2 regions of the Geobacillus sp. PLS 41 genome follow, and region 1 is predicted to be linked to the other one. Evidence: a T-box and tRNA genes for the amino acid it is inferred to sense, from the RefSeq annotation. Region 1 holds a T-box; the other holds one or more tRNA genes.
What was found. A T-box is a leader RNA that pairs with one kind of tRNA and senses whether it is charged. The one in region 1 lies ahead of tyrS (tyrosine--tRNA ligase), so its partner is inferred to be a tRNA-Tyr.
Positions count from the first base shown of each region.

Region 2: it has a tRNA-Tyr gene. The T-box ahead of tyrS (tyrosine--tRNA ligase) is inferred to sense a tRNA for this amino acid. The anticodon was not compared.

Region 1 is NZ_CM151395.1:1,275,765-1,283,063, reverse strand. Features, by position in the region: gene ACVX3G_RS06375 (hypothetical protein) at 1-259, opposite strand, end outside; gene ACVX3G_RS06380 (sensor domain-containing diguanylate cyclase) at 1-51, opposite strand, end outside; gene ACVX3G_RS06370 (ISLre2 family transposase) at 330-1,694, shown strand; gene rpsD (30S ribosomal protein S4) at 2,078-2,680, shown strand; gene tyrS (tyrosine--tRNA ligase) at 2,727-3,986, opposite strand; T-box leader at 4,037-4,261, opposite strand; gene ACVX3G_RS06355 (transglycosylase domain-containing protein) at 4,417-7,167, shown strand.
Region 2 is NZ_CM151395.1:2,319,177-2,326,475, forward strand. Features, by position in the region: rRNA gene rrf (5S ribosomal RNA) at 73-189, shown strand; tRNA gene ACVX3G_RS11595 (tRNA-Val) at 199-273, shown strand; tRNA gene ACVX3G_RS11600 (tRNA-Ala) at 278-349, shown strand; tRNA gene ACVX3G_RS11605 (tRNA-Leu) at 356-438, shown strand; tRNA gene ACVX3G_RS11610 (tRNA-Ser) at 456-548, shown strand; tRNA gene ACVX3G_RS11615 (tRNA-Thr) at 1,135-1,207, shown strand; tRNA gene ACVX3G_RS11620 (tRNA-Tyr) at 1,218-1,299, shown strand; tRNA gene ACVX3G_RS11625 (tRNA-Ile) at 1,318-1,391, shown strand; gene ACVX3G_RS11630 (MBL fold metallo-hydrolase) at 1,621-2,469, opposite strand; gene ACVX3G_RS11635 (phasin family protein) at 2,616-2,915, shown strand; gene ACVX3G_RS11640 (ABC1 kinase family protein) at 2,967-4,643, shown strand; gene ACVX3G_RS11645 (CBO0543 family protein) at 5,009-5,599, shown strand; gene ACVX3G_RS11650 (CoA-binding protein) at 6,091-6,510, shown strand; gene parE (DNA topoisomerase IV subunit B) at 6,686-7,299, shown strand, end outside.

The DNA.
Region 1 (7,299 bases):
ATACCGCTTCATTTCTTCCTTGTTCATCGCCTTTTCCACCCAAACCGGCATCATCATTCCAAATGAGAGAATGGGATGACAAATTTTTTCTAAAAATTGCATCTTTTATTATATCATACAAATAGAGAAGAAGGGAAAGTGTGAGTAAAATATTTGTGGGTGACATTCCGAAATGATCCCCGACGAGGGTTGCGAACTTTTGTTCGCGACGCTCGTCGGGGCCACCAAGCGAAGCGCGGTAGAAAAAAGCAAATGTCATGCAAAAAGGACTCTCTCCCTGCTATGATGGTGATTGTCAACATCAACCGAAAACAGGAGGGAGAGAGTCCATGAAACATCTTACCACAGAATGGCCTTTATTAAAAGAGCTGGAGGAACAATTAGTCAGAACTCTTCAAAAGGTGTTCGCTGTCTTGTTGGCGGCCCTTTTGGAGGAGATTGATCAACAACTGGCGGAAGCGCGGGACAAGCGCCGGTATCAGCTGAAAGACAAACGGCCGACCACGATCCAAACGCTGTTTGGAGAAGTGACGTTTCGACGGAACTACTACTATGATCGGCAGGCGGGGGCGTATACCTTCTTGCTGGATGCCGAACTGGGCTTTGATGGAGCGCAGTCGATCAGCCCTTGCCTCGAGGAAACGGCGGTCGAGTTGGCCGTAGAGTGCTCTTCCTACCGCAAAGCGGCCCGTACGTTGGAGTCGATCGTGGGGTATGCGGTCCTAAGCCACGAGGCGATTCGCCAACTGGTGCTGGAGGCCCCTGTCTCGCTGCACCACCCTGTTTCCCAACGGCACGGCCGAGTGCTGTTTGTGGAGGCGGATGGGCTGTTCATTTCCCGCCAGGGGAAAGGGAAACGGGCGAAAGAAGAGAAAATCCTGGCGATTCACGAGGGATGGAAACGAAACGGTTCGCAGCTTGAGCTCGTGAACCGGCGCCACTACCTCCATGAAGGGGAGGGAGACGTGTGGGAACGGTTTGAAGAGTGGCTGATGAACGAATATGCCTATGATCCGTGCCGGGACCTTTTGATCATCAACGGCGACGCGGCGTCGTGGATCACGGCCTGCCGGGAGTATTTTGGGAAGCGGGCGTGCTTTCAGCTGGATCGATTTCATGTGGCGCGGGAGTTGCGTCAGTGTCTGTCCGGCCATTCGCGTTGGCGGGAGGTGCGGAAGAAGCTGGCGAAACAAGACGAAGAGGGGCTTCTCGTGGAGCTGAACAGCGCGGTCGGCACGTTGGAGGACGAAGCGAAAGAGAAGCAGATGGCTGCCATGATCCGCCGGATCGAGTCGATGCCGGGATGCATCCGGGACTATCGGGAGTGGCTGTCGGAGCAAGGGGTGGAGACGACCGGCATGCGTCCGATGGGCCACGCCGAGAGCGTGATGAGCCGGTTTGCGCATCGGGTGAAATCCCGCCGCAGCTGGAAAGACCAAGGGCTTCGGGCGTTTCTGAGGGCGATGGCAGCCCGAATCGACGGGATCGGGTGGAGAAAGGGACGGTGGGAGGAGCAAGAGCCCCAGTCGGCCGTCTCGGCCTCAACAAAGTCCAAGCGGATCGAACAGGCCAAACGGAAGGCCGGACGGTTATGGGCAGATGTGGTGCGTCAGAATCTACCGTGTCTGCAGCGGTCATCCGGGACGCCGATCCATCAAGCGTTGTCGGCGCTCCGGGATGGTGGTTGGGTGTAAAAAAATGGAATATCGTATCATCGCCTCAAGATGAGGGATGAGAGTCCGAAAGCGCTTACGATATCAATTCCTGAAAATGGTTCGCTAACTAGTGATTGACAACACCCGTAGTGAACCGAAAAAATGTTCTCCACAAAGTCTTGACTGACTCGAAGGGAAACAAAATGTTGACTTTATCCTCTAAAAATCATATAATAGCCTTTGTGTAAAATATAGCAGCCTTTGTGCCCACCTTTATGGTTCATTTTGTTCCTCGACCCGCCGAGGTGCATCGTGTAACTCTTAGCTGCGAGAGCGAGGATGCATGAAAACAAAATGGCCATAATTGTTGGCGCACATCTGCTTTTATTTTACGGGAATAAAAGCGTAAGGAGGAGCAACGAATGGCTCGTTATACTGGCCCAATGTGGAAAATTTCCCGCCGCCTTGGCATCTCGTTGAGCGGCACGGGGAAAGAATTGCAAAAACGTCCGTATCCGCCTGGCCAACATGGTCCGGGGCAACGGCGGAAATTGTCGGAATATGGCTTGCAGCTGCAAGAAAAACAAAAGCTGCGCCATATGTACGGCGTGAACGAACGCCAATTCCGCAAAACGTTTGAAGAAGCAGGCAAAATGCCGGGCAAACACGGCGAAAACTTCATGATTTTGTTAGAATCGCGCCTAGACAACCTCGTCTATCGCTTAGGGTTGGCCCGCACGCGCCGTCAAGCCCGCCAGCTCGTGACGCACGGCCACATTTTGGTCGACGGCAGCCGCGTCAACATCCCGTCGTACCGCGTCAAACCGGGACAAACGATCGCCGTTCGCGAAAAATCGCGCAACTTGCAAGTGATTAAAGAAGCGCTCGAAGCGAACAACTACATTCCAGATTACTTGACGTTCAATCCGGAAAAAATGGAAGGGACGTACACCCGCTTGCCGGAGCGTTCCGAACTGCCGGCGGAAATCAACGAAGCGCTCATCGTCGAGTTCTACTCGCGTTAAGGCGCAAAAAAGATCCGAAATGCATCGGCATTTCGGATCTTTTTTCTTAGGCGTAGCGAATCAAATAATACTTTTTCTTCCCGCGGCGGATGACCGTAAACCGCCCCTCAAGGCGGTGTTCAGCCGTTAATATGGCGCCGACGTCTTGAAGGCGCTCGCCGTTGACGTAAATGGCGCCGTTTTGGATGTCTTCGCGCGCTTGTCGCTTCGATGGCGAAATGCCGGCAGAAACGAGCAGCTCGACAAGCGGAACGTCGCCTCCTTCATGAACGAATGACGGCACATCTTTGAACCCTTGCTCAATTTCCGCCGCTGTCAAATTGGCAATGTCGCCGCTAAAGAGCGCTTCAGAAATGCGAATCGCTTGCCTGAGCGCCTCTTCGCCGTGCACGAGCTTTGTCACTTCCTCAGCAAGCGCCTTTTGGGCCGCCCGCTTCTCTGGGGCCTCACGAAGCTCTTGTTCAAGCGCTTCGATTTCCTCTTTCGACAGGAACGTAAAGTACTTCAAGTAACGGATCACATCGCGGTCATCGGTGTTGATCCAAAACTGGTAAAACTCGTACGGCGACGTTTTCTCTTTGTCGAGCCAAATCGTGCCGCTTTCCGTTTTCCCGAATTTCGTGCCGTCCGCTTTCGTCACAAGCGGGATCGTCAAGCCAAACGCCCGCGCCTCGCCTTTCGTTTTGCGAATAAGCTCAAGCCCTGCCGTGATGTTGCCCCATTGGTCGCTCCCGCCGATTTGCAGGCGGCATCCTTCCGTCTCGTACAGGCGGAGAAAATCGTATGCCTGCAGCATCATATAGCTGAACTCGGTAAATGAAATGCCCGTCTCGATGCGCGATTGAACCGACTCTTTCGCCATCATGTAGTTGACGCTGAAATGCTTGCCGACGTCGCGCAAAAACGTAATGACATCCAGCGGCCCGATCCAGTCGTAGTTGTTTTTGATTTTCGCCGGATTGCCGTCCGCTTCAAAATCTAAAAAGCGGCCGAGCTGTTCTTTAATACGCGCGCTCCATGCCTCGACGGTTTCTTTGGCATTGAGCGTGCGCTCGCTTTTTTTCCCGCTCGGGTCGCCGATCAACCCCGTCGCTCCGCCGACTAGGGCGATCGGCCGGTGCCCCGCCTGCTGGAAGCGGCGCAGCGTCAAAATGGCGGCCAAGTTGCCGATATGCAAACTGTCCGCCGTCGGGTCAAACCCGCAGTAGAGCGTCACCCGCTCCTCATTCAACAGCTTGCGCAACCCGTCTTCATCCGTCGTTTGGTTGACGAGCCCGCGCCATTGCAATTCCGCAAGCAAATCCATGTCCTTCACCTCTCTATAAATGTCATGCAAAAGAAAACACCCGCCCGTGATGAAGGGGCGAGTGTTCGTCGCGGTACCACCCTACTTAGAAAGCATGGTGCTTTCTCACTCATTTGGATAACGGCGCCGGCCGGCGGATGGCTACTAGGTGCCAAAAACGTTCGCCATCGCTGCTCAGGGAGGTAATTCACGCCTGCCTGTGGACTGGCTCGCACCGTCCGCCAGCTCTCTGCACCAGGGAGGCAGCCGCTACTTGTTCCCATCATCGCTTTCTCATATGAAATATATACATTCTTATTACCATAGCGATGCGCTCGCTGTCAACCCTAACGCTTTTCGCACAAACAGCGAAAAATCAGCAAAATTCCACAATGCCTCCCCTTCCTATGGTATACTGATATATAATGACTTGCCGCATAGGGGGGCTGGCATGAAGCGAAACCAACTTTCCATTTCTCTTGAAAAAGCGTGGCATTATTTTTCCCTTACATACGATGTGGTTTGGAACGTCATCTTAATTTTGCTCATCGCCGCACTCTGCCTTGTCTGCTTTGCCATCGGCGCCGGCGCCGGCTATTTTGCCTTTTTGGTCAAAGATATGCCCGTTCCCTCGCCCGACGAGATGAAAAAGGAGATTTACCATTACGGCGAAACGAGCCACATGTACTTTGCCAACGGCGTATATTTAGGCCGGTTCCGGTCCGACCTTGACCGCGAGGCGGTGCCTCTTTCCGAGGTGTCGCCATACGTCGTGCAGGCGATCATCGCGACCGAAGACGAACATTTTTATGAACACGACGGCGTCGTTCCGAAGGCCGTCATCCGCGCCGTGTTTCAAGAGCTGACCAACTCGCCGGTCAAAAGCGGCGGGAGCACGCTTACGCAGCAGCTCGTCAAAAACCAGATGTTGACGAACGAGGTGTCGTTTGAGCGGAAGGCGAAAGAAATGCTGCTTTCACTTCGTCTGGAGAAATTTTTTTCCAAAGAAGACATTTTAGAGGCGTATTTAAACGTCGTTCCGTTCGGCCGCAATTCTTCAGGGCGCAACATCGCCGGCATCCAAGCCGCGGCCCAAGGCGTCTTTGGCGTCAACGCCAAAGAGTTGAATCTCGCTCAAGCGGCGTTTTTGGCCGGACTGCCGCAAAACCCGTTCGTCTACACCCCGTTTGCCGCTGACGGCAGCGTCAAATCGGATCTCTCGGCGGGATTGAAACGGATGAAAACGGTGCTGTACCGGATGAAACGGGCCGGCTACATCTCGGAAAAACAGTATAAGGAAGCGCTTTCCTATGATGTGGCGAAGCATTTCGCCGCCCCGAAGCCGTCGCCGTTTGAACAATATCCGTTTTTGACGATGGAGATTGAGCGGCGGGCGAAAGAGGTGCTCGCCGAGACGTTCGCCAAGCGCGACGGCTATAAGCCGGAAGAGGTGAAGCGCGACCCCGCTCGTTTCCGCCGCTACCTCGGCGAGGCGGAAAAAGCGTTGCGCCAAGGCGGATATCGGATTTATACGACGATCGACAAAAAGATTTATGAACAAATGCAGCGCATCGCCGCCCGCTACCCGTATTACGGAAGCGACAATGTGTATTACACCAAAGACAAGAAAACAGGAAAAATGATCCCCCATCGCCAACCGGTCGAAGTCGGGGCGATGCTCATCGAAAACAAAACGGGAAAAATCATCAGCTTCGTCGGCGGCCGCGATTATGGGCGCGAGCAGTTGAACCACGCCACCCAGGCGCACCGGTCCAACGGGTCAACGATGAAACCGCTCTTAGTATACGCGCCGGCGATGGAGATGGGCGTCATCCAGCCGGCGACGATCATTCCCGACTTGCCGCTTTCGATCGGTTCGTATACACCGAAAAACGCGGACGGAAAAACGCACGGGCTCGTCACGGCGCGCTATGCCTTGCAGCAATCGTTCAACATTCCGGCTGTTCGGACGTATATGAGAATTCGATCCCGCCATCCGATCGACTATTTGCATAAAATGGGGGTCACGAGCGTCGCCAAACAAGAAGAGGCCAATCCAGCTTTGGCGATCGGCGGGACGCACATTGGCGTCACGGTCGAGGAAAACGTCAACGCCTATGCGACGTTCGCCAATTACGGATCGTTCGTGGACGCTTACATGATTGAGAAGATTGTGGACAAAAACGGAAAGATCGTTTACAAACATCAAAGCAAACCCGTCCCGGTGTTTTCGCCGCAAACGTCGTACTTGATGATCGATATGATGCGCGATGTGCTTCACGGCGGAACGGCCTCGTCGGTGCCGCGCTACTTGACCTTTTCCGCCGATTGGGCGGGAAAAACCGGCACATCGCAAGACAAGCGCGATTCGTGGTTTATCGCCGTCAATCCGAACGTCACGTTCGGCGTTTGGATCGGCTATGACCGGCCGGCGCCGCTTGAGTCCCGCTACAAAGGGCTTTCCTACAGCCAGCGCACCCAGCTGTTATGGGCGCGGTTGATCAATGCTGCCTATCAAGAAAACCCGAAGCTCATCGCTCCGCCGAAGCGGTTTCTCATGCCAGGCGGCATCGTCCGCCGCGCTTACTGCGCCGCGAGCGGCTTCAGCCCGTCGGCCGCGTGCGAAAAAGCCGGGCTCGTCCGCTACGATCTGTACAATACGAAGTTTGCACCGCGGGAAGGAAGCGGCGAGGAAGTGATGGAAAGCCGGGTCGTCGTCATCGGCGGACGCCGCTATGTGGCGCTTGAGACGACGCCGGAAGAGTTTGTCACTCGCGAAGTGATCGTGAATCCGAAGCTTCTCGCCGATTGGGGGATCAACGGCGAAGGGCAGGCGGGCGATGCATCGCTCGTCTCCACATTAAAGGAAAACGGCCGTCCACCGGCTCCACCCGCCGCTCGGCTTGCAGGGGGCAAGCTCGTCTGGAATCGCCATAACGAGCCGGATGTCATCGGCTACCGCGTCTATCTAGTGAACGAAACGGGGGAACGACGCCTCGCCGCCGCTGTTAAAGCGGACGAGGCAGCCTCGTTTTCGCCGCTGCAGCCGGGCGCCGCGTACTGCGTCACTGCTGTGGACATCGCCGGACAGGAATCGGCGCCGTCGAACCTCGTTTCGCTGCCGTCCGCCTCGCCGCCCAATTCCGGTCGTCAAAAGAGCGGCGAGCCGTCTTCTCCCCCGCCGTCGGGTGACGTAGAGTGACAAGGAGCTGACCCAAAAGATTGTCTTTCTTTGATTGGCTTTCTTTAGAAGATGCCATTCGTTTTGAATAAAGAGTTGGCGCGTATATATGGTGATCGAAAAGAGGGTGTCCCGATCCTTGTTGGGACACCC
Region 2 (7,299 bases), 1.0 Mb from region 1:
AACTGAAATATAAAGATACAAAAAAACTTGACAAACTTTTGGATTGCTTTATAATAGAAATCGTCGCCATTGCCTAGTGGTGATAGCGGAGGGGAAACACCCGTTCCCATCCCGAACACGGAAGTTAAGCCCTCCAGCGCCGATGGTAGTTGGGGCCAGCGCCCCTGCAAGAGTAGGTCGCTGCTAGGCAAACAACGTGGAGTATTAGCTCAGCGGGAGAGCACCACGTTGACAGCGTGGGGGTCACTGGTTCGATCCCAGTATACTCCACCATCATGGGGCGTTAGTTCAGGGGGAGAACGCTTCGCTGGCAGCGAAGAGGTCAGGGGTTCAAATCCCCTACGCTCCATTGTATGCGGTCGTGGCGGAATGGCAGACGCGCTAGGTTGAGGGCCTAGTGGGGGCAACCCCGTGGAGGTTCAAGTCCTCTCGACCGCATCGCTCCAAACAGCTATGGAGGAGTACCCAAGTCTGGCTGAAGGGGTCGGTTTCGAAAACCGATAGGGGTGTCACAGCCCGCGGGGGTTCGAATCCCTCCTCCTCCGCCATAAATATTGACTTAGCTCAATTGGTAGAGACGAGCACCTGCTTCGTCGAGTCGGCTTCGAGTTGCCTCGACGCATCCTGCTTCCTCGAAACAGCTTGTAGAGGAAGAGGCACAGAGCACAACAATGAGCCACCTTCTTGCATTTATTTTATGCCGACTTAGCTCAATTGGTAGAGACGAGCATCTGCATCGTCGAATTTGCTTCGAGTTGTCCCGACGCACCCAGCTTCTTCGAATTGGCTGGTAGAGGAAGGGACACAACAGAAACCAACGAATCACGGTCTATTTATATCGTGCCGACTTAGCTCAATTGGTAGAGACGAGCACCTGCTTCGTCGAGTCGGCTTCGAGTTGCCTCGACGCATCCTGCTTCCTCGAAACAGCTTGTAGAGGAAGAGGCACAGAGCACAACAATGAGCCACCTTCTTGCATTTATTTTATGCCGACTTAGCTCAATTGGTAGAGACGAGCATCTGCATCGTCGAATTTGCTTCGAGTTGTCCCGACGCACCCAGCTTCTTCGAATTGGCTGGTAGAGAAAGGGACACAACAAATGAACAATGAGCCACGATTTATATCATAATTATGCCGACTTAGCTCAATTGGTAGAGCAACTGAATCGTAATCAGTAGGTTGCGGGTTCGAGTCCTGCAGTCGGCATCACGATTACGGAGGGGTAGCGAAGTGGCTAAACGCGGCGGACTGTAAATCCGCTCCCTTTGGGTTCGGCGGTTCGAATCCGTCCCCCTCCATTTTTATTTCTTATAAGCGGGCCTATAGCTCAGCTGGTTAGAGCGCACGCCTGATAAGCGTGAGGTCGGTGGTTCAAGTCCACTTAGGCCCATCACTTATGATGGACGACAAGAATGATTCTTGTCGTCTTTTTTGCGTTGTCGCTAAAGGCATAATGTGCTCTACCATCTCCATGGAGAATCCTCTGACTTTCACATGTCAACGAAAGGGTGCCCCCGTTCAGACACCCTCCCTTGGTTTTTACTTGAAAGTGGTTTTAGCAGAGAAACTTCCGCTTCAAACAAAACTAGAAGCCGTTCACGGAACGATAGTCCGTTTGCCTAATGGACGTACTTCCCATAATCAGGGGTAGCGATACGGTCAAAATCACGGGCGAGTTTTGTCAACCCTTCACGCAGCTCTTTGCCGGCGACAGGAGCACCGTGTCCGGTGATGGCGACTGACGGAAAGAGTGCGGCTAACTTGCGCACCGACTCGCGGGCGGCGCGCCAATCGATGGTATAATAGCGCGGCGGGCCGCTGATTTCGATTTGTTGGGTCAACACTTTATACAGTGAATCTTGGCGGACGGTGACGAACGCGTCGCCGGCGATTAAAGCGGCGTCGCGCGGCCGAAATAACGAAATGTGGCCTGGCGTGTGCCCCGGTGTGTGGATCCAGCGAAATTCCGGCAAGTGCGGAACGGTGCCGTCCGCAGGGAGCGGCTGGACGCGGTTGCCTAATTGAATCGGCTCGTTCGGAAAAAACGGCGAGATTTTGGCGATGAAGCCGCCCTCGACGGAAGCGTCAGGTTCAGGATAGCTCGCCTTTCCAGTCAAATACGGCAGTTCAGCCGGATGGGCATACACCGGGACATTCCAATGCTTGACAAGCTCAACAATCGCTCCAACGTGGTCAAAATGGCCGTGGGTTAAAACAATGGCTTGCGGGCGGCTGCCGCTGCCAAAGCGGTCTTCCACGACTGAAACAATGTCATCGGCTGATCCCGGCATGCCAGCGTCGACCAATACAAACGCGTGGTCGTCCGGGCGGCCGACAAGACAAATGTTCACGATTTGGATCGTATGGCAGTACAAATCGGGCAGCACGCTGACGCCGAGGCCGCTTGCTGCCGATGTCGCGTGAATAAAATGATAGTCTTCTCCGTAATGCAATGGTTCGTCGGCCATCAAACCCCTCCTTTGAATCGTTGTCCAACGATAGCATGCCGCATCGACCTGTCTCCTATACAAAAGAGCTGCCGTCTAGCTCGACATGGATCGCCAAAGAATGGTACAATAAGGAAAACACAATGGCACAAGGAGGCTACAAACGAATGAGCATTTTGAAGAAAGGATTGGCATTCGGGCTGGGATTGGCGATTGCAAGCAAAGAACAAGTGGAAAAAATCATTGACGAGTTAGTCAAAAAAGGGGAATTGTCGCTTGACGAATCGAAGGAAGTGATCGATCAATGGAAACAGCAGACCGAAGCGCGGAAAACGGAAGTGCAGCGGCTTGTACGCGAGCAAATCAAGCAGGTGATCGATAAACTCGACTTGGCGACGAAAGAAGACGTGCGGCAGCTCGAGGAGCGAATCCGCCGTCTTGAAGAAAAGGAACAAAGCGGGCAGTAAACCGATGCGGCCTGTCCGCTCGCTTTTTGCCGCCTTAGGAGAGATGTCTCGATGATCGGAAAACGGATGCGCCATATCGGAAGGTATCACGAAATCGCCGCCTCCTTGCTTCGGCACGGATTCGGGATGATCGTCGATGAGCTCGGCTTTTCGTCGTTTCTTTCGTTGCCGCCGCGATGGAGAGCGGAGCAAGGGAAAAAGGAAGGAAAAACGGTTGGGGAGCGGCTCCGCCTTGTGCTCGAGGAGCTCGGCCCGACGTTCGTGAAGCTCGGGCAAATTGCTAGCACACGGCCGGATTTGATTCCCGCTCCGATCATCAGTGAGCTCGAAAAGCTGCAAGACCAAGTTCCGCCGTTTCCGTTTGCCGATGTCCGCCGGATTGTCGAAGCGGAGTTTGGAAGTTCGCTGGAAACACTCTTTCGTTCATTTGAGGAAATGCCGCTCGCTGCCGCTTCGCTTGGACAAGTGCACCGGGCGGTTCTTCCTTCCGGACAGGCCGTGGCGGTGAAAGTGCAGCGCCCGCACATCGCTGCGCGGGTGGAGACGGATCTGGAAATTTTGCAAGATTTGGCCGTGCTGGCGGAACGCCGTCTCGATTGGGCGGCAACCTACCAATTGTCTGAGATCATCGATGAATTGGTGCGCTCATTGCGGCAGGAGCTGGATTATACAGTCGAGGCGCGCCATGCGGAACGGTTTGCACGGCAGTTTACCGGCGATTCGTCGGTGTATGTCCCGAGGGTGTTTTGGGATTATACGACGAAAACAGTGCTCACGATGGAATATGTCGAAGGGATCAAACTCGGGGAGATCGAGCGGTTGAAAGCGAACGGCCACTCCTTAAAAACGATCGCCGAGCGTTTGGCTGAAGCAACCTTTAAACAAATGTTTGAGCATGGATTTTTTCATGGCGACCCTCATCCTGGCAATGTATTTGTTCTTGACGATGGAACGCTTTCCTTCATTGACTTTGGCTTGATGGGCCGCCTTCGACCTCATGTCAAACATCATCTTTCTTCACTCATCATCGCCTTAATGCGGCAAAACACGGATGGGGTGTTGGGTGCGATTTACGGTTTAGGAATTGTTCCTGACGGAGTCGATGAAGGAAAATTGCGCGATGATATTGACGAGTTGCGGGAGAAATACTACCGCGTCCCGCTCGGTGAGATCAGTCTTGGGGAAGCCGTCGAGGATTTGCTTTCGGTGGCATTTCGCCATGGCATTCGCATCCCAAGCGATTTGACGCTGTTAGGGAAAGCGCTGTTGACGGTCGAAGGGGTCGTGGAGACGCTTGATCCGCAGTTTCGCATCATGGATGTGGCCGAACCGTTTGGGAGAAAGCTGATGAAAGAGCGTCTTCGGCCTGACCGTGTAGCGGAAACGGCGTGGAAACGGATTTTCGACTACGGTGAATGGCTGCTTCGCTTGCCGGACAGCGTAAAGGAATGGACGAAAATGATGCGGCATGGCAAGCTTCGGCTGGAAATCACGGCGCCTGATTTGGAAACGCTGCTAAAGAAGCTCGATCAGATTACGAACCGGCTGTCGTTTAGCATCGTTCTTCTTTCGCTGAGCATCGTCCTTGCCGGGCTGATGATCGCTTCCTCGCTCGGGCGGCCGTCGACGCTGCTGTGGAAGATTCCTGCTGTTGAAATCGGATTAGGCGCGTCCGCTTTTCTGTTCGGTTGGCTGCTTTACTCGATTTTTCGTTCGGGAAAATTTTAGCGTTTGTTGCGCAATGATTTCTTTTTTCGGAGATTCTTGAAAGTTTGATGCAGTCCGATCCATGAAAGGGGCTGACCCAAAAGGCGATCTCTCCTCAAGAAAGACACAATATATAGTGTGACAGAGAAGCGGCTGGTGCTTATATATAGCGATGAGAGAGGGTGTCCCAGTCCTTTTGGGACACCCCCTTTTTTCATCAATAATAATAAATTTGCACGAAGCACATTTGTTAAGCCATGCTAGACAGCTTGATGGGGTGGAAAGCCGGTGAGGGCGCCGGAATAAATTCCACACTTTGGATTATACTAACAGTGCTGTCTGAGACAGCGTTTAGGGAGTGGGAAATGGGTTAGGGAGGATCGATGATGACGTTTTCTCTTCCTGTTGTTTGGACGGTGGAACTGGCAGCGGTCATGTTGAGTATAGCGGGAAGTTTTTGGATCGCCAAACGGCATATACGGAGATATGCGGTTTTGTATGCATTCAGTGCGGTGACAGGCATCGTTCTTTGCCTTGCGTTTGTCTATGCAGGCTTTTACTCCTTCCCTGTTAAGCTCGTTCCTTATACACCGATTCCGCTCGTTGAAATGGCAACCGTCATTCCGTTTTTCGTTTTGTTTGGAGTCAAGTACAGTCCGGAAAGCTGGGCATGGAAGTTGCCGTTTTACTTTGCGATGGTGCAGTTGATTATGTTGTTCGAGTTGGTTGCTCTTGTATCGCCGCTCCCTCTGATTGATTATAAGGAACAGTGGGATGTGTGGGATTCATACACCGCCTGGTGGCTGTATTTGCTTTTCTTTGAGTGGATGGGCGGAAAAATCGTCCCCCAAAAAGCGCGCTCCCCGCTTGCGGCTTCCTCTTTCCGCTACGGCCGGTGGGGATGGATGATCGTCCATGCGATTGCCATGACTACCGTTTTTTTAGCTGGAGTGTACGCCGGGTGGAACATAAAATAACTGGCAGCAGGCCATCCATGTTCGGACAGCCAGCAAACAGAATGTCTGGATGCGGACGAGAAAGCGGATCGATGCGTAGGCGATGAATATGATGTTCAAGTTTGCGTCTGTTGTGGCCGGCCTAGGGTGTGTGGGCGCTGTGCAAAAAAGATCGATGATTTTTTCCTTTTTCTATTGGCTGGGCAGGATTTTGATCTGGCTGGAGCGAAACTATATAGATGCAACGAAATCGTTTCACATATCCTTGACGGAAAAGTGGCTCATCCATTTTTGACTGTCGAAGGCAAGCCATAGGCTTGCCTCCGTCACGCTAAGGCGTGACGGAAGACCGAACAACGACTCGCTTAAAGACCCATTCATGGGTCTTTAAGCGGTGTTGTTCGGTCACTCGACAGTCGGATGAAATGATCGGTAAAAACGAAAAATGTTAAAGCTTTAAATTGCATCTATATAGTACAGCAAAAAGGAGAATAAAGGAGGGAGAGACCTCGATGTCCATTGTCAACCCAAGCCGGGAAGAAATCGGTGAAATTTTGCGCAAGGCGAAACGGATTGCCGTCGTTGGGTTGTCCAACAATCCGGAGCGCGAGTCGTATATGGTGGCGAAAGCGATGAAAGACGCTGGATACGAAATCATTCCGGTCAATCCGATGATCGATGAGTGGGAAGGCATTCCGGCGGTTGATCAACTAACCGATATCGAAGGCCATGTCGACATCGTCGATGTGTTCCGCCGCTCTGAGCATTTGCCCGAGCTGGCCCGCGAGTTTGTGCAAATCGATGCGGACGTATTTTGGGCGCAGCTTGGCGTCGTCAATGAAGAAGCATACGCGTTTTTAAAGGAAAAAGGCTATACGGTGATTATGGATCGCTGCATTAAAGTAGAACACGCGCTCACGAAACGCCCGTAACAGGCGAAGCGCGCCATTGACGAAACGGCCATCTTCTCTAAGATGGTCCTTTCGTTTTTCAGGCGCCGTTGTCCGATTTTGTCAAGCGGTGTCAAAAGACAATGGACAGCTGGTCATTTTATGATACAATAAAACAGAAACAGATGTTCTTGTTTTGGCAGAAAGGGGTGGGCTTGTGGCAAAGCAAGCGATACATGACTATAACGAAGATGCCATTCAAGTGTTGGAAGGGCTCGAGGCAGTCAGGAAGCGGCCGGGGATGTACATCGGCAGCACCGACAGCCGCGGGTTGCATCATCTTGTTTATGAAATCGTCGACAACTCGGTCGATGAGGCGTTGGCCGGATACGGAAACTACATTTTCGTGCAAATACATAAAGACAACAGCATCACGGTTTTGGATGAGGGGCGCGGCATGCCGGTCGGGATGCATAAGCTCGGCAAGCCGACGCCGGAAGTCATTTTGACCGTGCTTCATGCCGGCGGCAAATTCGGCCAAGGCGGCTATAAAACGAGCGGCGGCCTGCACGGAGTCGGGGCGTCGGTTGTCAACGCCTTATCAGAATGGCTGGTCGTCACGATTCATCGCGACGGCTTCATTTACCGGCAGCGGTTTGAGCATGGAGGCAAACCGGTGACGACGCTAGAGAAAATCGGCACAACGAACAAAACCGGAACCATCATTCAATTTAAGCCGGACCCAACGATTTTCAGCACGACAGTCTTCGATTATGAAACATTGAGTGAACGGCTGCGCGAATCGGCGTTTTTGTTAAAAGGGCTGAAAAT